DNA from 3 places in the Paenibacillus sp. FSL F4-0100 genome. Region 1 is predicted to be linked to each of the others. Evidence: riboswitches for the same ligand, from Rfam matches in the RefSeq annotation. Region 1 holds a riboswitch; each other region holds the start of a gene.
What was found. Region 1 has a riboswitch for cyclic di-GMP ahead of MHH48_RS34540 (S-layer homology domain-containing protein). Riboswitches for the same ligand answer to the same signal wherever they lie in the genome.
Positions count from the first base shown of each region.

Region 2: another riboswitch for cyclic di-GMP. It lies ahead of MHH48_RS26670 (LuxR C-terminal-related transcriptional regulator); the one in region 1 lies ahead of MHH48_RS34540 (S-layer homology domain-containing protein).
Region 3: another riboswitch for cyclic di-GMP. It lies ahead of MHH48_RS18280 (amino acid adenylation domain-containing protein); the one in region 1 lies ahead of MHH48_RS34540 (S-layer homology domain-containing protein).

Region 1 covers NZ_CP150303.1:7,618,072-7,625,762, forward strand. The annotation lists gene MHH48_RS34540 (S-layer homology domain-containing protein) at 1-2,983, opposite strand, end outside; cyclic di-GMP riboswitch class I at 3,173-3,271, opposite strand; gene MHH48_RS34545 (hypothetical protein) at 4,302-5,192, shown strand; gene MHH48_RS34550 (helix-turn-helix domain-containing protein) at 5,952-7,691, opposite strand, start outside.
Region 2 covers NZ_CP150303.1:5,897,551-5,905,241, forward strand. The annotation lists gene MHH48_RS26650 (HAMP domain-containing sensor histidine kinase) at 1-147, shown strand, start outside; gene MHH48_RS26655 (ABC transporter ATP-binding protein) at 248-1,012, shown strand; gene MHH48_RS26660 (FtsX-like permease family protein) at 1,019-3,400, shown strand; gene MHH48_RS26665 (Spo0E family sporulation regulatory protein-aspartic acid phosphatase) at 3,531-3,722, opposite strand; gene MHH48_RS26670 (LuxR C-terminal-related transcriptional regulator) at 3,934-4,662, opposite strand; cyclic di-GMP riboswitch class I at 4,817-4,911, opposite strand; gene MHH48_RS26675 (YitT family protein) at 5,060-5,701, opposite strand; gene MHH48_RS26680 (phosphosulfolactate synthase) at 6,081-6,947, opposite strand; gene MHH48_RS26685 (MFS transporter) at 7,060-7,691, opposite strand, start outside.
Region 3 covers NZ_CP150303.1:4,050,380-4,058,070, forward strand. The annotation lists gene MHH48_RS18260 (amidohydrolase family protein) at 1-113, shown strand, start outside; gene MHH48_RS18265 (lytic polysaccharide monooxygenase) at 459-1,808, opposite strand; gene MHH48_RS18270 (hypothetical protein) at 2,670-2,921, shown strand; gene MHH48_RS18275 (hypothetical protein) at 3,151-3,540, opposite strand; gene MHH48_RS18280 (amino acid adenylation domain-containing protein) at 4,603-6,762, opposite strand; cyclic di-GMP riboswitch class I at 6,991-7,085, opposite strand.

The DNA of each region.
Region 1 (7,691 bases):
CCTCGGCCTCTTTCTCCTTCAAACCGTTGCGCGCTTCTTCCAACGCTTTCTTTGCATCGTCTACTTCTTTCTGCGTTGCATCCGGGTTCTTAAGTACCTCTTCGGCTGCTGTCAATGCATCTTCAAGCTTTTTCCAGCTTTCTGGCGTGTAATCCGATTCCTTTAAGCTGCCGTCCTTCTGCTCATCTTTGATTTCATCCACTTTCTGTTGCAGCTCGGACTTGTCTACCTCTGGAGCCTTTTCTTTCAAACCTTCACGTGCCTCTTCCAATGCTTTCTTCGCATCGTCAACATCTTGTTGCGTCGCATCCGGGTTCTTAAGTACCTCTTCGGCTGCTGTCAATGCATCTTCAAGCTTTTTCCAGCTTTCCGGCGTGTAATCCGATTCCTTTAAGCTGCCGTCCTTCTGCTCACCTTTGATTTCATCTACTTTCTGTTGTAGCTCGGACTTGTCTACAGGAATTTTGACCAAGCCATCATACGCTTCTTGCAATGCTTTTTCCGCTGCGTCTACCTCTTCCTGCGTTGCATCCGGGTCCTTCAGCACCTCTTCGGCTGCTGTCAAAGAATTCTCGAACTTTTTCCAGCTTTCCGGCGTATAATCTTCTTCTTTCAGCGTGCCCGTTCCCTTGTCGTCTTCGATTTGATTAACAAGCTCGCGAAGCTTGGTCTTATCTGTTTTATAAATGATCACGGTGTAGGTGTTCTTCTTGCCCTCAAAATCCACGGTTACGATGATCTCGTTAGGGCCCGGCTGAAGCGGCAGATCGTCCCATTTCTTAACTTCTTTCCCATGGAACGTTACATTAACCTCGCTTTCCGGATGCAGTTCCTCAAAAGAGAGCTCAGCACTGTAGACACTCTCCGTTACAGTAGCTTGATAGTTCAAATATCTGTGTCCATCGAATGGAGGCTCCAGCTTGATTTCCTTCCCGCCCTGGGCGTCGAACACCTTCAACTCCAGCTTCTCAAGAATAGCATCTTTGGTGACCAGATTATCATAAGCTTCTTTTAGTTCCTTGTTCGCATTGTCAATTTCCCGTTGCGTAGCGTTCGGATTACCCAGCACTTCTTTGGCATGCTTTAAGGCATCATCAAATATTTCCACACTTTCTGATGTGTAATCGCCTTTATTAAGTTCGCCACTGTCAATGATTTGCTCTAGTTCGTTTACTGTTTTTTCAAGCTCCGTCTTATCCGTCTTCAATCCGTCACGTGCTTCTGTCAACTTCTCCAACATCTCGTCGACTTCTGTTTGTGTCGCCTTCGGATCATTAAGCACTGTCTCAGCCTGCTTCATAGCTTCCTCTAAAGCAGCCCAGCTATCCTTGGAATAATCCTCTTTATCAAGCTTCTCGTCAACAATTTCCTGACGTTTCTTTGCCAGTTCCGTTTTGTCCGCAGCCAGTTTATTTTGCGCTTCAGCTACTTTGTCCAGCGCTTCATTGACTTCCTTCTGCGTCGCATCCGGGTTATTTAATACTTTCTTGGCATCTGCCAGCTCTTTCTGGTAAGCTTCCCAGCTATCTTTGGAATAATCAGCCTCTTTTAAGGCAGCTTCTTCAGCAATCTTCTCCTGGAGAGGCTTCTTGTCTACAAATTTAACAAAGGTAAAATGACTTCCGTTGGCCAGCTTAGCGCTATTAAAGGTAGCCTTGTTGGTCGCATCCAGCGCTATTAGCTCATCCTCGGGTCCAAATTTGTCATCTGCACTGATTAACAGAAAGAGCTTGTAATCTTCAGCGGGTTCATTATCCAACTGCAAGGTAATGTTTGCATCCTTCCAGTTGCTCTTTTGCACCTTGAATACTCGATCCATCAGCTTGGTTGTCTCATTCAACCCTTTTGGAAACGAACTAGTATCAGTAATAAGTTTCGTATATTGCCCCGTTCCCCCATTATCACTGAACGTGAGGAAGGACTTATCGTTTGGAATTGCATTTTTATTGTCTTTATTAGAAGCTGCAATTTGATCACCAAGTGCAATCGTTACTAGCGCCCCTGCTTCTTGCGAAAGAGACTGCGTCTGCTCCAGACTGCTTGCTGCATCCTTGCCAATACCGGTTATGCGATTGCCATAGCCGCTATTGTCTACAGCCGTCCACATCTTTGTGGTACCGTCGCTTGCGATATAGTCGCTCTTGCCGCCGTTAAGCGTAATTCCATACTTCAATGCCAAATAAGACTCAATCTTGGCCGCATCTACACTCGTTTCTCCGCTGTATAAAATAATTTCGGCCACATCTGCGCGAAGGCCATACCAGTTCATTGTCGATCCTGGGGTCGCACCAACTACAGGTGTGAATGCAAATTCACCAAATGGGTTATTTCTACCTACTGGAACTTCTTTTCCATCAACTCTGCCAATGTGTTTTGTGGCGTTTTGAATCTCATAGCCGGCAATTTGGTATCTGCTTCTGTCCGGAACTCCGAATTTGCGCCAAATAGAGTTCCCGCCAGTCCCAACTGCAAACAACTTTTCTGAGCCGCCCAAAATCAAGGCACCATAATCTTTAGTTGTAGTGGATCCAATAAGCGCACCCGCATCTCCAGATTCAGGCCACTTATAAACTGCATAACCTGATTGGAATGTAATATTCTTATCGCCAACCAGCTTGGCCGAAGCACCATAATGGCTTGAACTAGGTGGATTGTTGAACTTTACACTCGGGTTAAAGTTTACCCCGCTTGCATTAATTTTAGGGGTTCTAGCTTCTTGTCCACTCGGAACATTCAAGGTAAAGTTGACTGGACTCACTGATTTATCTGCCCAACCGGTCAACTGATTATTCGCATCGGCTGCAGCATCGTCGGCTTTAAGCCACAGTACCAAATTACTACCTACCCCTCCGGGTGCTGCCGGATCCCCAGCCGCTGCCGCGGACCGTGGCGCAAGCGCACTAGAAAAACTGCCTGCAGCCAGCACGAATATCAGTAGCATCATCAGCTGCTTTTTCCAAATTTTGTTTTTTGGTAAATACACTCTCTATCCGTCCTCCTTTTCACTACAATCTGACAATCATCTTTTCCCTCGCTTTAACCGATCAATACGAGTACGATACCGGGATTTCTGAACCCCCTAATCATCACCCCCATATAGGATGTCGATCCAATCTAGAAATAAAAACCTCCGTCTAAAAGCGGCATGCGCTAGACGGAGGTTTCCGTCGTATTTGGCAGCTGGCTGGCATTGGCTTTTGCGTCTTCAGCAAATCCGTTAGCCCCTTAAGCTTTGCGTCCCCGCCTTTCAACGGGTTTGCTATTATCGTACGAGTATGTATACAGTATTGAATTTAAACACTTGAGTAATTAGGATTATACTTCGAAAAAAATGGACGGTTAGGCCCGATACTCCAACTTTGTTGAAACCTACTTTTATTTGCAGAATTTTAGGAAAAGTGATCACCACTATTTTTTTTATTCGGGACGATCATGTCGGATCCGCCAAAAATCTACTTATTTCTTCATTAACTTATAGTCTACTAGCTCCTCCTATACATTTTCTATACAACCTTATCTGACTTGCAGCGGTCACGGCCTTGAGGGGCTGTTTGTCAACTTTCTTTATGCTTTTTTTCTTCTTAGGAGGGATAGTCCTGCAAGCAGCATGATGCATCTCGCCAGCAAATAGCTGTACATATTCGTAGCTGTGTTCGGCAACTTGTTATCTGTGCCTTTACTGTCTCCGGACTCTACATTCACCGAATCATTCGAAGTATCGGATGGACCAGGTTTATCAGATTCACCTAATATATCCGTTTCATCGGACCCACTTAATCCGCCGGGTCGGCTGAAATCTGGAGATTCAACATCCGAATCTTCCCCTCCTGGATTGTTCGGCTTAACCGAAGAAGATCCATCACTTTTTGATATGTATTACGGGAAGTTTAGGGTCGGTTTTTGAGCTATTTTAAATGCTTAAATTCCCCCCAAATCGAGTATTCACCCCCATATTAGGATAGTCCCCCCCCAGTATCAGGGGCCGATCATGTCCGCCAATCAACTCTTACATCGCCGGACCCGAACTCATCTGATCTATAGACAAGGTTTATAGTGGTAAAATATAGATATGAAATATTGGGGGTGAAGTTGTGTATGGCTGAGTACAAAGATAATAGGAAGTTGAACTTTCTATTACGGCACCTAGAATATCATAACACCTACAAAAAAACGTTCAATAATGAGGAAGAAAAAGGGAAGAAACTCCTCCATTTTATAGTTGATTGTCCCGGCCGCGTCGCGGGGAATCCCCCTCCGCCGCTCAGGGTGCGAGTATCTTCCTCGGGAGGGCGATGTCGTTGATGAGGGATGCTGCGGAGGGTAAGCAGAAGCACGGGCAGCAAGAACATATCGAGACGTTGCCGCTGTTCTCCACCACGGATAAGAACGGACGGATGACTATGCTCCGGCCGGGACGTAGCGTCGGACGCGCGGCTCCGCTGATACCGTGGCTGCTTTCAGCCGCTGCACTGTGGGCGCTGACAGGCTCCGTGCCGTTCGGCGCACTGCTCGGCATGGCGCCGACACCGGCGATCAGCATGCTCCTCGGTCATCCGGTCACAGTGGGCGTCGCCGTTTTGCTGCTGTTCGTCGCGATCGGTACGACCGGTGGAGTGTACTCGCGATCGATTGAGCAGTTCGGACAGACCAGGGTGGCGGGCCTGTTCGCGACGCTATCGGTAGCAGGAGGGCTCGCAGCAGTCGCGGGAGTCCTCCTGCTCTGGACGCTGACAAGCGACCTATCGCGCCCCTTTGACCTCGAGGCCATAGTGACATCGCCGACGATCCCGCCAGAGCTCGGCGCCGTCGTCGGAGCTAGCTTAGCCCTCTGGGCCGCCATCGCGCTCCTGCGGTTGCCCGGCTCTATCGCCCACGCCCGGCGGCGTCAGGCGGACATCGAGCGACTCCGCGTGGAGGGTTCATCATGCAATGGGACGTTGACCGCCGTGAATTTTACTAACAGTTGGCTCTTCAATTTCCCGATGTTCACGGTTGATGTAAATTATATCGTTGACGGTGCTCCTCGTGTCGTCTCAGCACACATGCGCACCAGCGCCGACCGCGTTCCCGTCGTCGGGTCGCGAATGATCGTGCTGACCGACGATCGCGGAACCACCCACGTAGAGCTGGACCTGGCGAGTGGAGCGGCATTCGAGCCGGACGTGGGTAAGTACGCCCCATCGGACGGTTGATTTTACGGCCCTGATGCAACATGGTTATAAGGAGTTCAGGCAACACGGAGCTAAAGCTTCGCTCCACCATTTTTAACGCAGGACAAATTGGGCGCTTGCTCGGTATTCCTATGCGCAGCAAGTAGCAAGAGAGGCCTTGGTGGATCATCCGTATCACAACATGGAAAATGGGTTATTTACGCCTATAACATTCCCAAGCGTCCCACCAAGGAAATTTTTCGCCGTCACTTATGGTAGGGTTCAGCTTAACGGGTCTATCGGCGAAAACAAATGGCGGTCCTATGGCCGCCAAGCTTCACCTTCGCTAATGATCGCCGTGACTTTATCGGCTGCCGCTTTCCCCACGTTTTAAGCTTCTGCTCAATCACACCCACGCCAATAAACCACTTTAAAATTCTCTACTTTAGAGGGCTTGGTAATGTCAGCCTTTTTACAGGGGGAGGCGAAACAGATGGTGGCCCTGTGTGGCAGAATACTTGTTACCATGCTTTTCAGTTGCCTTGGATCTTAGTTCCGCAAGATGTATCTCTTAGAAATGAAACGTACCAAAAAAATATTTGGTACATTTTGGGACGGATAAGATAGGGGTTTTTGACCGTTTCAAAAAGCATGCTTTTCGAAAGTTGAGAAGAACAACTTTATAAAAACCAGCGGTGTTGGAAGTTCGGAGTGGCTGAATTAAAATCGGACAGCGACTCGCTGCCGCCGAAGAAGAAAATACCAAGCGTTGCTCGACAAACGGCGCAACAAGGAATGCCCCTACACCTCTAACGCAAAAGAAACGGCCTGCTCTCTCGTCATTCCTCTTCCAATCGTAATGGCCTCGTTAAACGGCGCATCGCCGCATTCTAGCCTGCAGGTTCGTTTCGCCTGCTCGTAAATCCATTGAAACTGGGGCTGGGCCGCGGAGCCAAGATTGGCTCGTAATTTCTCGGAGACTCCGATCAGCGTAGCGGCCACCCGGTATTCTCCCAGCCCGCACAACGCGCTTGCAAGCCCCTCGACTCCTCGCGCGAGGAACCACGTTCCCGGATATGTTTGGCAGATGGCGATGCCTCTCTTGAAAAGCGCCAACGCTTCTCTGGGTTTCTGCCGGTTTAACGCAATATATCCCAAGGCCCGAAAAGGTCCCGACAACTCCAAGTCGTCTTTTGCTTTCTCGAATAGCGTGGCACTTTCGACGAGCAAGGGTTCCGCCCGTTCCCACTGCTGCTGCGCCACCAGGATGTAACTCAGAGTACCTAAGGATGACGCAAGGCTCCAATCGTCACCTGAATTCCTGGCATGCAGCACGCTCTCTTCTGCTAGCCGAATCGCTTCGTCCGTCAAGCCCGAATGCGATGCCAGCTGAGTAAGCATACGAAGCTGAGATGCCAGGAGCGCCGGATGACCGAGCTTGCGAGCTTCATCCGCGCTTTGTCTGGCCAGGTCTTCGGCTTCCTGGACTTCTCCCATGACCCACAGCAACACGCTAAGACCATGCTTCGCTTTTACCGCGTGTTCTTGAACGGAAGTTTGACTGTGCGTCGCCAGAGCCGCACGCAGCTGTGCGGATCCTTCCTGCAAGGTCCCTTCATGCAGCCAGTAATAATAGAGGCAGGATGCCATTCGTATTGCAGCTTCCGCCCGCGGATGATCGCAGGCTAGTTTCAGCGCGGAGCGAATGTTGGCGTATTCCCGCCGAATCGCCACGAATGCGGCATCCCGGTCTCGACTGCGGAACCCCCGTTCTGCTCTTTCTACGAATCGACAGTAGTGCTCGACGAAGCGGCGGATCATCCGTTCGCGTTCCTCGCCGGTGCAGTGCCTCTCCCATTGTTCGCTTCCAAATTGTTTAATCGTCTCGAGCATCGCATATCTGTGCCTAGGTCCGCTACTCGCCAAATCAACAGATAGGAACGATTTATTGAATAGGCTAGCAACCAAGCTTAAGGCATCCTGACGATCGAACCGTCCGAGCGAGGGGTTCGATTCCTCATCCACGCAGATCTGTTCGACCGCTTCCAGCTCGAATCCCCCGGTAAAAACACTCAGCTTCCGCAGCAGCTGCCGCTCTTGCTCCGTGAGCAGGGCGAAGCTCCATTCCAGGGTGGCTCGAAGCGATTGATGACGGGGTGCGGCCGTTCGCTTCCCCGCTGTAAGGACGGCGAACATATCGGACAGCCGTTCGTCGAGTTGCTCGATGCTGAGCACGTTCGTCCGGGCGGCTGCCAGCTCGATGGACAGCGGGATGCCCTCCAGACGTTTGCAGATTCGCCCGACGATCTTCACGTCCGCTTCCGATACGCGGAAGGAGGGAGATACGGCGGTCGCGCGCTCGATAAACAGCTGAACGGACTCGCGGGACAGAATGGCGTCATCTGATGCGTGATCCCGCAACTCATTCTCCGTGGGGAACGTGAGCGGCGGAATCCTCCATACGCGCTCCATGCCGATGTTCAACGGCTCCTGGCTGGTGGCCAAAATAACGACCCTAGGGGAGGCCGACAACAACCGCTC
Region 2 (7,691 bases), 1.7 Mb from region 1:
CGAACTGCCGGCCAACTGGCCGAGCGCCACGGGGTCGGACTGGGTTTGTCGATTTGCAAATATATTATGGAAGCGCATGACGGTACGATCTCTTTTCACAGTCAACAGCAGCAGGGAACGACCTTCTGCTTAACTCTGCCCCTTTAGCTGACTCCTGTCATACTTTATTTATAATTTGATAACAAATGCGCAAGATTCGTCCTCTATACTTTGATGGCAGTGGGAGATAAAGAGAGGAGATCACAATATGCCTTCAAGCAACACCGTCATGCTGCAAGCTAGTAATTTATGCAAAACATACACCACCGGCAAGGAGCAATACCATGCCATCCGCAATGTCGATCTGTCCATTTATGAAGGAGACTTTACCGTCATCATGGGCGATTCGGGGTCGGGTAAGTCCACCTTGCTGTACTTGCTCAGCGGACTTGATGATGTGACAGCCGGAGAAGTCTGTCTGCAGGGACAGCGCCTTGATCAATTTTCAGCCAAGGAGCTTGCACGCTTTCGGGCGAATCAGATCGGCTTTATCTATCAAAACAGCAACCTTGTACCGGATCTGTCGCTATTCGATAACATTGCCCTCCCTGGATATATCGCTAATCAGGACAAGGAACAAGTACGGCAAAGGACACATGACTTAATGGTCAATCTGTCCCTCGATAAACAGAGCAACCGGCTGCCTTCCCAAGTATCCGGAGGACAGCAGCAGCGGGCGGCAATCGCCAGGGCGCTCATCAATAACCCGGACATCATCTTCGCCGATGAGCCTACCGGCAGCCTGAACTACGAGCAAGGCGTTACGGTGCTTGATATATTGAGCCAGATGCACGCGGAAGGTCAATCGATTGTCATGGTCACCCACGACATGAAGGCAGCCTGCCGCGGCAATCGCCTCATCTATATTCGAGATGGCAAGATCGGGGGCACGCTGGATATGGGACCCTACAGTCCAGAGCAAGCCTCCGAGCGGGAAGCGATGATCTTTGCTTATGTCACCGGGAGGAGGTAGTCTGGGATGCGAGCCATATTAACACTCTGCTGGGGCAACCTGCGCAAAAGAAAAATGCAAAACACGCTGATCGCATTGCTTATTGCCCTATCTGCCCTACTAGTCAGCACCGCATTTACGGTCTTGATGAATACGGAAAATGTATTCAACGATCGCCATACGGCTGCTCAGGGTGCCCATGAAGTCATCAATATGACCCGCGGGTTGCATGACAAACAAATGGTAGCCGATTGGTGGTCAAGCCAAGACGGAGTAACCGCATCCAGCTTAGTCCCTTATAAGCCATGGACGGGACTGGTCTATAACGGAAAAGAATTGCCCAATCTTTATCTGTATATGATCAATACGCCTCCGATGCCGCACGGGGTCAACAATCCTCTTCCCGGTACAGGCCCTGAGCATCTGACCGTTCCGGAAGCCGGCGAGATCTGGATACCCACCTCGCTTGCCTACAAATACAACATGCACATCGGTGATGAATTGACGTTCACCTCAGGGACTGCACCAGTACATTTCACGATTGGCGCCATTGTCATCGACTTATCCCATGGCGGTCCTTTCTCGACCACTGCCCGCATCTGGATGAACGATGCCGACTACCGGTCAACCATGGGTAGCTTGTCCACTCCGGAGCAATACATGTTATCGCTTCGCTATGCGTATCCCGAACAAAGCGGGGAGTACTGGCAGCGCTTTGAGCAGGCGCTCGGATCGCCGTTTTTGGAGGAACGCGTTTCGTTTGCCGAATTGTCGGCCTTTTACTTTATCATGAACAAGGTGATCGGCTTTGTCATGAGTTTCCTCGGGCTGATCATGATCCTCGTCGCTTTGCTTACGATCGGCTTTACGATCACGGACACGATCCTTGCCAATTATCGCACCATCGGCATTCTCAAATCGATCGGCATGACTTCCGAACGCATCATCGGTACCTACTTGCTGCAATACGGTTTAATGGCGATTGTCGCCTTGGTCCCAGCACTGATTGCAAGTCGCCTCCTTTCAGATGTCATCATCCAGAATTCCCTGTCTTTTCTCAAATCCGATACAGCACCTGTTCCCGTACAAGCAGCAGATGTTGCGATCTGGACCGGCTGCGGCCTGCTGCTCATCATCCTTCTATGCGTCCTTGTTTATGCTGCTAAGACACGCCATATTGAGCCCATTCAAGCGATCCGTTACGGCATGTCGGAATCCTCGCATAGTCGTACCCATCTGCATGGTGCCCGCATAAGACTACTGGACCGATGGTCCGTACCCACGGTCATCGGCTGGAAGCATGTGAGCGGCAACAAAAAAAGCGCAGCACTGATCTTTCTGCTAATGAGCATCACGGTGGCTGTGCTCGTCTTTGGCGCCGTGCTAGTAACCAGTGTCTATCGCATTGGTGAAACGTCGGCCCAGTGGGGTTATGACGATGCGGATATCGCCATTATGGTTATCCATGCGGAAGGTATGGATCGGGCAGAAATGCAAGCCTATATCCAAAACGACCCTCGGGTTCTCAGTCTAAACTGGTCTGGGGCCGCCACCGGCGTCATCGCGGATGTCGAAGGGGATAGCGATCATCAACAGACGTTTAGCCTCCCTTTGACGGTCGTGGAAGGCAGCATGGACGAGATGGGATTTGCCTCGCTTGCGGGCCGTAATCCTGCACTGCCTAATGAAGTTTCTATCGGAATCAATATTGCGCGTAAGTTGGACAAAGATATCGGCGACATACTCACGATCTACATTGAAGGAAAACCGCAGCAATTGCTGATCACCGGCACCTTTCAGTCTATTTCCAATTTGTCGAACGTCGCCAGGGTCACCTCGGACCTTGTGGAGCAGTTGCATCCGGACGCCGGGTTTATTCAGCTGAAGAGCAAAACCGATAGCGATGCGCTTGTACAGCAGCTGAACGAGCGTTACGGCCCTTCCATCCAAGCGCTGAAGCAGGAAGTGCTGCTCGATTCCGTATTCAAAGAAGCTGCGGCGGTTTTGCTCATTCCGATGAGTATGCTGGCTCTTCTGTTCATGGCTGTCACTTGTCTTATTGTTTATACGACTTGCCGTCTGCATATTCGTAAGGAAACGAAAACATATGGGATCTATGCCTCGCTCGGCCTGACAGCAACCGATATCCGTCGTGCCTTGACAAGTGGCATTGCCGGACTGGCTGCGCTTGGTGCACTTGTTGGCATCGCTTGCGGTGTCTACGCATTGCCAGCCGTGCTGCGCGGTCTGCTCTCTACCTACGGTATTGTCAAGCTGCCACTCATCATGGAATGGCCGCTGGCCATTGGGCTGGCTCTGATCGCGCTTGCTATTGCCGTCAGCGGCTGCTGGTTGGCTTCACGAATCCTCCGCCGCACCTCCCTTCGGGTGTTGGTAATGGATTCATGAGGACAGTCCACGAGCAAAAAAAAAAGATGACCTCCAAATTTCGGAGGTCATCTTTTTTTTGCTTCTTGCCTTAGTAAATCTTAATCCGTTTGTTTCACCGCCCAAGTAGATATCTTCTTATGAAGAAGATCTACTTTCTTTTGATATATTCTTCTTGGTTTTTTAATTGCATGTAACGAACAATCAGCTTATCCAACGACTGTGAAATGGCGACAACATCTCGATGCACCAATTCGAAACTGCTGGCCACTCGCTCAAGTTCTCTTCGTAGAAGTTCGAGTTTTTTCGCTACTTGTTCGAGCTCGCTCTCGATAGAAATCATCTTGTTCACCCACCCCCGTCGTAACAAGTGATTGATGACCGTTGCCACAGTTCCTGGGACAAACTTTTTCAAACCATAAGAATTGAATCTCTCATCTTATCGATAACGCGAATCAGCTTAAAGCTACAGCTACTTATCATTATAAAATTCGACGTAAACAAAAAAAATACCCAGAATTGGGTAATCTTTGTCTTAAGAATTTTTATGACGGTTATGTAAATTTTTTAAGAAATGCTCCTTTATGGTTGACTCTCGTTTTTGCATATATCTTTTTAATAAAAGTACGAACCGTACTTTGACTAATACCATAAATATCAGCAATTTCAGGTACATTTTTATTCTCCAGCCACCCATATGCTATTTCTTTCTCTCGATTCGTTAATTCATATTGGTGAAAGTGAGAATAGATCAATTCCCTCTGCAGAATGGGATCCTTTTGAGGTAACTTTTCTTCAATATTCTTGGCCAAGTGTTCAATGAGTGGTATGGCAAATGTAACCTCGTGTAAATAATGAAAACTAAGGCCAAGGTAGCCTATGATCACATTTTTTATTCGAATGGGAGTACAAACACACGCCAATTCTGAAAACAAGCGATTACTATGCTCGGCCCCAACTACGACAGAAAGCGTTTGTTGTTCCATGGATAATGAAATGGCATTATTTCCTGCGTCTTCCATTGCCAATGAGGTCCCACTTTTCATATTATTTCTCTCGAGAAAACTTTTTAACGAACCTGTTCCGCAATAATCGATGACGGTTCCATCCATATCTGTTATAACAAATAAATAGGGTATAGACAGCAAATCGTTCATATTCCTTGTTTCCTCTTGGAGCAAATAAAGAATTTCTTTCCGTTCAATCAACCTTTCTTTTATTTCAGTCATACTGAGGATATTAGGAAAATGATTGTTTGCTTCTACCAGTGTTCTTTGACCCATTATTTTCCCTTCTTCCCTTGTAAGAATAAGCGATTAATAATGGAATCGATCTCCTATTCATCGCCGCGGCTGCATTCGGCAGCTCCTAGCGAAAAATAAAAAAACCCCATCCATTATGATAACCACAACAAAACAGACGGAGGCTTCCGTCGTATTCGGCAACTGGCTGGCATCGCGGTCTTAAGTAGCTCCACATTAGCCCCTGTAGCTTTGCGTCGCCACTTTTCAGTGGGTTTGCTATTATCGTACTACGAAGTGTGAATTTGTCGAATATTCAAACATGTTATGACATATTCAAACTATAACTTACATTGTTTTTCATTTAATATAGGCCGCACGACCCAAATTTCCATATTTTTGTTATATTTGTCAATCACTCTTATGTCCGTACACAGAATCACTTTTTGCGCCAAGCGGGTTCATAGATCGACTTAGGAGGAGGAAACTGATGAATCCAGTTAATGATCCGGGTCGATATCCACTGGCATACAACTGCAAGGATAATAATTTTCCAATCGATCACATAGGCAGTGAAGGCGAATATGATTCCATTCATCCAGAACAATGAGGTACCGGGGTTGATTCTTTTATACTTATAAATGGCTAAGGCAACATAACCGATTCCCCCGTTCGATACCCTCTGCTTTATGAGGATGGCGACACCTGTTCCGAGAATAACCGAGCCAAATAGAAGATCGATCCATACGTTGCCAAACGGGGGTTCTAAGAACACCTCGAAGAAATTAACGGAAACGGACGTCACCGTTATAACAAATATGGTCCCGAAGGCACTGACACCGTCAAGATAAGGGACTGTAAAGGCGAGGAAAATAAAATTGGCTAACCACAGTCCGAGACTCATTGGGAGCTCAAACACATGGTTCAGAAGAACCGCGATCCCTGCTCCTCCCCCCGAAGGAATGGCGTGAGGAAACAAGAACATTGCCATGGCAAAACCTTGAATGATGGAGCCGGCGGTAATGAAGAAGAGTTTCTTGGAAATACGACGAAAGAAAAAGGGGCTTTTTCGCCCGGGCATGATCTGTAAATTCACACGGAATCATCCTTCATAGATTAGAGTAACAAGCCAGTCCTGCTTGTTTAGTGTATGCTTGTTCCCTGAAGGGGATTACCGGGATCGGTCTCTTCAACGAAAATATGTATAGGCTGACTCTGGAGATATCCATAGACAGCCCTCTAGAGGTTGTTCAAAAAGTCCGCTTTTGATCACGAAGCGAATCAGGAAGCAATTCGGCATCGAATCTTGAATTCAGCCGGGCCTTCCGGTGCTCACGTACCCAAAACGTACGCTCCGCTCCTGACGTCCCTAGCTTCATCCAACCTTCTCGGTGCTGAAAATCGACCTTTTTGAACACGCACTTCTAGTAATTATCATTCTCTTGTGGTTTGGTCTATGTTTAAATCACGTAACAAAATCCATCCGTATGTTTCTCTCTCACCCCGAGTTCAAACGTATCTTGACGAAGTCCCCGGCGCATCGTTTCAAGGGAAAGCACTTCGGTGGGTTGGATATTCCCCAAATGCACATTAGATCCCAATTTGCGGAGAAGCATCGCTTGCTGCTCCTTAAGAGGTGCCTCCCAAATCAGCTTTCTTGCATCCGACACGTAGTCGATGATAGTATTTATCATTTCTTCCTGGCACTCGCCATGCTTATCGAAAATACCGATACCTAGTCCTGACTCGCGCGCTTCAACGATGATATACTCGGCACCTACGTCTAAATCCGCTTCCATCGTATACGCGAGCATTTCGGCTTCGATGCGGGAACCGGATTGCTTTTTACCATACTCCGTAAAAACCCGAAGTCCGCGTTGTTTACCTTCCCGGATGAGCTCCGTTCGTTTTTTTCGCGACATCTCAATCGTGCCGTCAGATACTTCTATAGCGTTAAATCCAAGACGGCAAACGGTATTAAAAAATGCGGGGACGACATCTTGCTGCACGGCTGTCTCAAGCAAGGTTCCGCCGGGCATGACCGTGATTCCATGTTGTTTGGCTAGATTGATCTTATATAGCAGCATTTCCGTTTTATACAGCGGAGCCGTCCCAAAACCGAATTTGACGCAATCGATGTAATCCGAGGCTGTCTCGATCACATCTGAAAACATGTTTCTACCCAAGCCTTTATCAATAACCATCGTCATCCCGCGTTCCATGACCCCGTAGGTGTCGTGGTCTTTTTTGCCGTGCTCGGGATTTTCGCGCAGCCCGCTCGGATCACATATCTCCATGGGCCAAACTGTTCGCAGGGAACTGTTCATTTTAGGATCTCCTCAATTCTTTTTGATGTAGTCGTTTAATCCAATGACATTGGCATAATATGCTCATGCCCATTGACAGGTGCCCATCTTTTACAATAAGCGATTTGTCTGGTCATCCGATCCGCCGAGGCGGCTTAATCAAAAAGAACACGAATCCTAAAGCAACCAAAGATAGTGAAGACACGGTTATAAAAACGACATGATCCGATTTGTCCATCATCCACCCGAATAAGGGAGGCCCTGCTGCAACCCCCAAAAATCGCAAGCTATTGTAAAGGGACGTAATCATTCCCCGCTCACTTTTCTCAACAGCGCCGGTGATCATTGTATTTAAGCAAGGAAGAAGCATTCCGGTTCCAATGCAGCTGACTGTTAGCAACCCGATAAACACATAAATGTTGTTAAAAAAGAAAAGCGTAGCCGCCAGAGAAAGGGTCATGGCAAGCAGCCCGATATTCATCAGCCAACGGATCAGCAGGCCCTTTTTCTTGATCAAGCTTCCAGTTGTATAGGAGGTGATCACCATCCCGAGTAATGGAATGGCCAATATCAAGCCCTTCTTGACCCCGTCGATGTGGTACGGCTTGTCTTCAAGAATGTTGGATAAATAGAATAGTACGCCAAACAAAATGAACAACCCCAGTGATCCGGCAAAAAAAGCAGTGATGAGCCAGCGGCCTTTTTCTTTGAAGATGCCTTTGATTTTCCCAAGGTATTTCCCTAGTTCTTGCTTTGAAGATTGTT
Region 3 (7,691 bases), 3.6 Mb from region 1:
CCGAAGGTGCGCGCGCTGATCTTATTCTTGTAAACGGTGATCCGACCACTAATATCTCGGATACCTTGTCGATCAAATCCGTATGGTTCAATGGTTCGCAGCAGCTAGGTTAATCAGATGCGATATCCCTGTATAAGGAAAGCTAAAACTCCATGCCAAAGCATGGAGTTTTAGTTGATTTAATTGATTATTTTAAGTCGATGCTCATTGCTCATCGCAGGGAGCGGTTTGCACTTTGCCGCCCCCCTTCTCGTTGACCCGAATGCATTTCGGGATGAGGCGTACGGCCCGGCAACAATTCCTTCATCCTATTCTCCCCCCCTTCTAGTCTTATATTTCGCACTGGTAGTATCAGTATGGTAGAGTATTGATGGAATCTATTCGATTGAATCAACCATGAAAAATAAGCCCACCGCTCTTTGCAAGCGGCGGGCTTCCTGCTCTTCTAAAGCATGCGTTTACGGTTGTAGCTGCCAGAGCGCGGGCACGTTACTCGGCTCCCAACCCGGCAAAGAGGTATGGGGCTGGATGCATTTGTACACCTTGCCGTCATAGGATACGAGCGCATTGACCTCATAAGCGGTATTTGGCGCCCATGGCGTTGCACTCGGCCCGTCAGGCGTTGACACTGTCACGGCATTGCTGTCGCCAGATTCATTGTTCGACGGGTCGTAAGCGCGGACCGTAAACGTATATTGCGAGTTCGGCGACAAACCGGTAATGACCTTCTCGGTTGCCGTTCCAGTGACGGTAGCGATCACCGTGCTGCCGTTGTAAATCCGGTAACCAGCGATGCCGGAATCATCTGTGGATGCATTCCACATCAACGTGACTGATGTCGACGTCGGGGTGCCCATCACATGCAGGCCGGTCGGATTGGTCGGCGGCGTCACGTCAACCGGTAACTGCGTGGTCGTAAACTGGACACTGTTGCTGCTCGGCGATCGATTGCCGGAAGCGTCGAACGCCTTCACAACTATGTTATAAGTCGTGCCTGCCAATAGATTGGTGAGATTGGCGCTCGTCTGATTGGCAGGTATGGTGGCGATGACATTGACACCGTTGTACACCTCATAACCCGTGACGGCATTGTTGTCCGTCGAGGCCCCCCAAGTCAGCTTGGCCGTCGTTGTGCCAACGTTGCTGACGGCCAAATTAGTCGGCGCCGTAGGCGCAATGCTGTCGCCAGGACCGAATTGGGCATCGATGACGATGTACCAGGCATTTTGGGTATCCGCGATATCCCACACGCCGAGGATGACATTGTAACCTTCTCTTTGCGGCACGTTGCAGGTATGGGTTAACGTGGCCGGCGGCTGCTGGCCATTCCCGTTAATCGTGCAGAACGGAGTCAGATCAAACTGGGCGCGAGTCAACGGTGCATTTGGATTCCAATCCGGCTTGGTGATGAAATAACGGTAGCTTGTCGTGGCATGACGAGCGGTAAAAATCCAAGTGAAGTTGTTAGTGCCGCTCGTCATGTTCACCTTGTTCCAGCGCGTAGCTGATTGCTGGTCAAGCTGAGCGAAGCCGGCAAGGCCGGCGCTGGCGATTTTGCCGTCAGGGGGGCCGGCAGCAGGAAAACCTTTCGGCCCCTCCAGGCTCTGAGGCTCATAGATGATCGGGCCGCAGTTGGTATTCAATCCGTTTTTACACTGGATCGCGCGGCTGGCCGGATCATTAATATATCCGTGGGCTGACACGGTCTTCGAGAACGCGAACATACAAGCGAATACGAGCAGCAATCCGCCGCCAATCAGCATGAATCGCAGGATGAAACGGGAATCCGAACGGGTTTGAAACATCATCACATTACCTCCCATGATTTGGTTTGGTCATGATGCGCCTTTCGTTTTTCGACACCATCTTTGTCGCGATCTTTTGAGCTGCCTCCTCTCTTGAAAATGATCCTCTCAAAGCTGTGCATAACCGTTATCGTGCGGGCATCCGCTCCTTTTTAAGCCGATTTATACAAACTCCTTAGAGCTTATATACTCGTACAAAGTCATGAAAACAATACCTAATCACATTGTGAGAAGCGTAAAGACAAGCGGGTTAGAAATCTTCGTGGGAAGGGGAAATTAAACGTGAGCAACTCTGCTCTACTAAATAGAATCAGCTATGTAAACTGCTGATGAATGCTGACATTCATAGTGCGCAACGATGTAGAGATCAAAACCAAGTAGGTACGCTTATGGGTGAAGCCACGGAGGGGATAGTAATCATGTCTTAATATGGAGGAATCTATATATAGGCATAATCTAGTTTCGTCAAAATTGGAGTCGTGTTAGCGGAGTGTCATGAAGCCAATCGAAGTTGATGTATGGTTAAACAGAAACGAAAGATATATTACCAGTAATTGGTTGTATATAATTATTGAATAATAACCAAATCATGTCAAGGGTGTAATTTATCTACTCTTTGCTCAAGCTCCTGTGAAGGAGTTTGAATTTATCCTCATATTGCCCATTCTTCATACCGATTGGGTGAACGAAAAACTTGTTGCAAAATCACCAATTTTCACTGTAGCAATCGGTGTCACGCCCTTAAGTGCATATTAACAAGACCAAGATCACCAATGTTAGACTGTACAGAAGCTTGCCCTGTACATCGTAAGAAACTCTATCTTTGTTTTTCGAGAAATCGTCTCCAAGGATGAATTCCGCTTGATGCTAGCCCCACTGGACAACATTACTGACGGTCCACTTCAGATCGTCCCTACAGGTTGGACCATGCAAGGGGACCGTGTGGCAGTGGAAGCCTACTCGACAATGAAGTTAAAGAGTGGACGACACTATCAGAATCATTATCATTTTCTCTTTGAGCGCCGAGGCGATAAAATCGCAGTCTACCACGAGCATCACGACACGGCTCACGTAAACGACGTATTATTCAATCTCACGGATGACGCCGAGAAATAAAGTAACTATTTGGTAATCGGGATTGATTTAGTGCTCCGCAGGTGGAAATATTAAACATTACGCAATCGGGACAATAACTTGTACCGATAAAACAAAAAAGCCGCTAAAATAGCGAATTTCCTGGCATATCCCCCTCAGTTTTACGTAATTTTTCAACTGGACTCTTCCCTGACGGACAGAGCGGTGTTCATGAATTGTGGAGGCGTAACACTTAACATCCTTTTTATTACTATCCTCCAACATGAAACACACCAATTACAGTTTCACCATTAACATCAAACAGCGGAATATCACGACCATCTGGTGATCTACTGTTCTGTATTGCAATGGCTTCCTCGGGTGATTTTGGTAGTTCACCGTCTAAGTCTTTTTTTAGCACATATCCTGCAGTACCATCCACACCTGTAGCACTGATTAATTCAGGTTCCGTTTCTGGAGAAGTAGCATCTGAGCTAGAACCGTATGTCTGTCCATTTATATTTTTAGGATAGTTAGGAGAATTTGTTTGGCTTTGATTAGTCGTACTTTTAGCATATGTGCTTTGGAATACCATTACACCTCCTACTATACAAACTATAAAAACCACACCAATTAATATTCTATTGCTTTTAGAATACATCCTCACGTTTTCGCTCCTTTCTCACTCTTCACTCTATATCCGTTCGTCCCGTCCTTTTCACTTCATATACTACACCAAATAATGGAAGATTCGCAATTCTGCTCGTTAGCTTAATGAAATAGCTGTAGAATTTTAATAAGATATGTGTCAAATCGGTAATCGGACCAAGTTCTTGTCCTCGGCTCAAGACAAGAACTTGTACCCCTAAAAAAAAAGCCGCTAAGATAGCGACTTTCAATGGGACAATGTTTTGTCCTCCGACACTAACGTCTAAGTACATCTTACCAGATGTCTTTTTTTCGTTGTCTACCACATGGGATATCACCAAACATGCCGTCTTTTTGTTATGGATGAACGAATGTAGTATCATCCATATTTGCTTGTATAACGTCCACCCAATTTGTATTATTCATCATCTCGGAAGAATCCCCATGAAATGCCTTCATGGCTTCCTGATCATCAAGCAGCCGATATCTCATCCAAGCCGTCAAGTACCCCCTATGATTGCCACCATTGCCTTCAATCGCTGTATGTGCTGCACCTTTTGCCACCCCCATCATAACAGGCGTGCTTAAAAACCAACATACACGTGACCTCTACGATAGTCTATAGATTTCTCTATCGTCTTCTCTGTTAAAGTATGAAACTGAATGGATATACGTAAAAGATGTAGCTATGTTTCGTTACACGCAAATTTCTTTCATAAAATCCTCATGCACCTTTCTTGCATTTCCTTAGCCCATAAATTCAAACATATGCGCCACAAGGAATTTCATTAATAAATTTAGCCATACTTCTGGTACAGATCACCGTGCACGTCCTTCAACGCTGTCGATGCATTTGAGGACTACTACTCTTTCGGGAATGGGGTCAGATTCTTGTCATCAATTAATGACAATAACTTGACATAAATAAATAATCCGCTTTTAAAGCGGATTTTAATGAGACTACGTTCTTGTCTTCCGACATTAATTATGAGTCAAATGCGTTCTCGATTCTCTCGGCATCCTTGTCCAGTCAGATCCTTTTGAGCATTTGCTGCGTTTCGTTTAGCGGTTCGTCTCAGTTGACAAGCATCGGACGAAGAAGATCAGGGTCCGGCAGAGCTTTTTTATCGACTTTCCCGTTAGGGGTAAGCGGCAAACTTTCCATCTGTACCACAAGAGAGGGCAGGAAATATTCAGGCAAATTTCGGGCTAAATACGCCTTGACATCCGTTTCGGACAAAACCTGTTTCGCAACAAAATACGCGCATATTATCGGATTGCCACTCTCGTCGGCTTTGACGGCTACCGCGACTTTCAAGATTCCGTTGTGTTCCAGCAGTCGAGTCTCGATTTCTCTCGGTTCCACGCGATACCCTCTGATCTTCACTTGATCGTCGATTCGCCCGATAATTTCGATATTGCCATCCGGCAGCCACAGGGCCATATCCCCCGTTCGATATAACCTTTCCCCGAGGAGCGGATGTTCCACAAACTTGGCTTCTGTCAATTCCAGCTGGTTTAAATACCCCCGCGCGACACCGTCCCCTCCGACGCAAAGCTCTCCCACTACTCCGATGGGCTGAAGCTTCAACTGTTTATCAAGAATATAAGCGGAGGAATTGCATATTGGTCTGCCAATCGGAATGGCGGATTCGAATTCACGTTCGATCGGGAAATAAGTGGAGAATGTCGTGTTTTCCGTCGGACCGTATATATTGACCATCCGCAGATCGGGACAGGTCTTACTTACGGCGTTTACGTGCTTCGGCGATAACGCTTCTCCGCCGATTAGCAAGGTGTTCAACGTACAAAAGACGTCAGGATCCTGTTCGGCCAGATTATGGAACAAAGCCGTAGTCAGAAACCAAGCCGTGATGCGGTAGCCGATGATGGTTTCCTTCAATTTGTGAATGTCTAATAGATCCTTGTTCTTCATCAAAAACAAGGTAGATCCGTTCAAAAGGGATCCCCAAATTTCAAAGGTTGACGCATCGAATGCAATTGCGCCGGTTTGCAAAATTCGATGATCCACGGAAAAATTGAAATAATTGGTCTTCTTGACCAGTCTTACGATGTTGCAATGTTCAACCATGACACCTTTCGCTGTCCCCGTTGATCCAGAAGTATAGATGATATACGCTAGACTTTGCGAGGTTACTTCAGATATCGTATGGGGACAGCTGTCAAGATAAAGCTGCGCGTTGTCCCAATAAATTACTTTTCCTTCAAATGCAAAGTCAGGCTTCCAACTGGAAGGGGCCAGCAAAAATCCCGCCCGACTGTCCTCGAGCATATATTCGAGTCGTTCGCACGAAGAATCGGCTTCGATGGGCATATAAGCGCCGCCCGCCTTCAATATGGCTGTAAGCCCGACGATCATACTGACAGACCGATCCGCGACAATGCCAACGACGCTCTCCGGCTTTACGCCGTGATCCTGTAGTGCTTTTGCAAGCTGATTCGCGTGTTCGTTCAATTCCCGATAGGATATCTGATGGTCCTCGGTCATGACCGCTGGGCGATCGGGGGTTAAGCTGACCTGTTCCTCAAACAAGTAATGGACCGTTTTGCCGGAAGGATAGTCCGTCTTAATTCCGCTGAAAGCCTGAATCTGTCTCTCCTCTTCTTCGGACAACAAACGTATATCGGCAATCACTTTCTCGGGAAAATCGGCTACTTCCTGCACAATACGGCTCAAGTGGTCGCCCATCTGCTCAATCGTTTCCTTTCTATACAAGCGGGTCGCGTAATCAAGGTGTATCATGAGAGATTCCTTCTTAAAAGCCGTCAAAGCAAGCTCAAACGTCCCCAACTGATCAGATTTCAAAGGAGTAGTATTGGCGTTTTGCCAAGTAAACGCCGCTTTGATGAACGGATTGCCGCTCAGATTCTTACGCATATTCCGATCTTCGAGTGCTTGCATCGTGGTATGCTTGACTTCTATCAGAAACTTATCTAATGGCTTATGTACAGTAGGAGAGTATCGTATAGGAAGCATCTGGCTTTCCAACGAATACCCAATTACAGGGTCATCCTCGCCGGTATATTTGGCAAGCAGGATCGCATAACAAGCCATTAGTGCCATATCCACAGTTATTCCGAAATTGAACGCAAGTTGATAGAGTTTTCGGGTCGTTGCAGAATCAAGGCAAAAACTAACCCGGCTTCCTTCATCGTTGGTCCATCCCCCCCACGGAAATTCGTCAATTGATACTTCACATGTCGTTTGTTCCATGACCATCAACTCCCGGATTATCGATTCATTAATGTCTGATTGATAACGAACAGAAGAATCCTCTTCGCATTCTGCGATGAAGAAGTATCCCCCCTCCTGAGCCAATATGACTATGGCCTCGTATAGCCCCAAACTTAGTTTCTTCTTACAGCGAAGCTCGCCTTTGTTTTTTGGAACGTCAAAAAACCCCCTTTCTTCAAATGAATAAAACGGAGGTCTCCCGTCGTATTCGGCAACTGGCTGGCATCGCGATCACAGTAGATCCCGCATTAGCCCCTATAGCTTTGCGTCGCCACCTTTCGGTGGGTTTGCTATTGTCGTACAAAACTAGCATTAAATTGTAAATCGTGTTCATATTATGTATTCGTTTTACAATTACTGTATCTTGTTTCCAAATGAAAATCGATAGGTCTTTTGTTCAATATTGTCTTTCTAGAATTGTTTTGATGATATAGATAACCATCATGTAACTCTAGGACATGATAGTTAATCTTTACTAATTTTTGCTTTTCGTCGACTTCACTCTACTTCACTTAACTTCACTTAACTACCTATTAAAACTATATTATTCAAAAAAGCAGGATACGTTTTTACAAACAAAAATCGATTAAGAACAGAGACATACACACATTTTTGTCCCTGGCAGAATTCCACAAAATTACGCCATTACTCTAATAGATTCAGTATTATCAGTCTCCTATCCCTGCGTATTCTTCTATTATTACTTGGATATTGGGTTATGGATAATTAAGGCAATAGTTCTATTTTTCAACTTCACCCCTATATCCATTGTCCTAACTACGACTACGGATATCATTGGATCCAATACTTTTGTCTCTTGTAATACGGGACAAAAAAACCAAAGTTATTAGTACGTTATAACTGGTAACGAGATCTCGCTTCCGAAGAGTGGAGCACTCGAAACACAG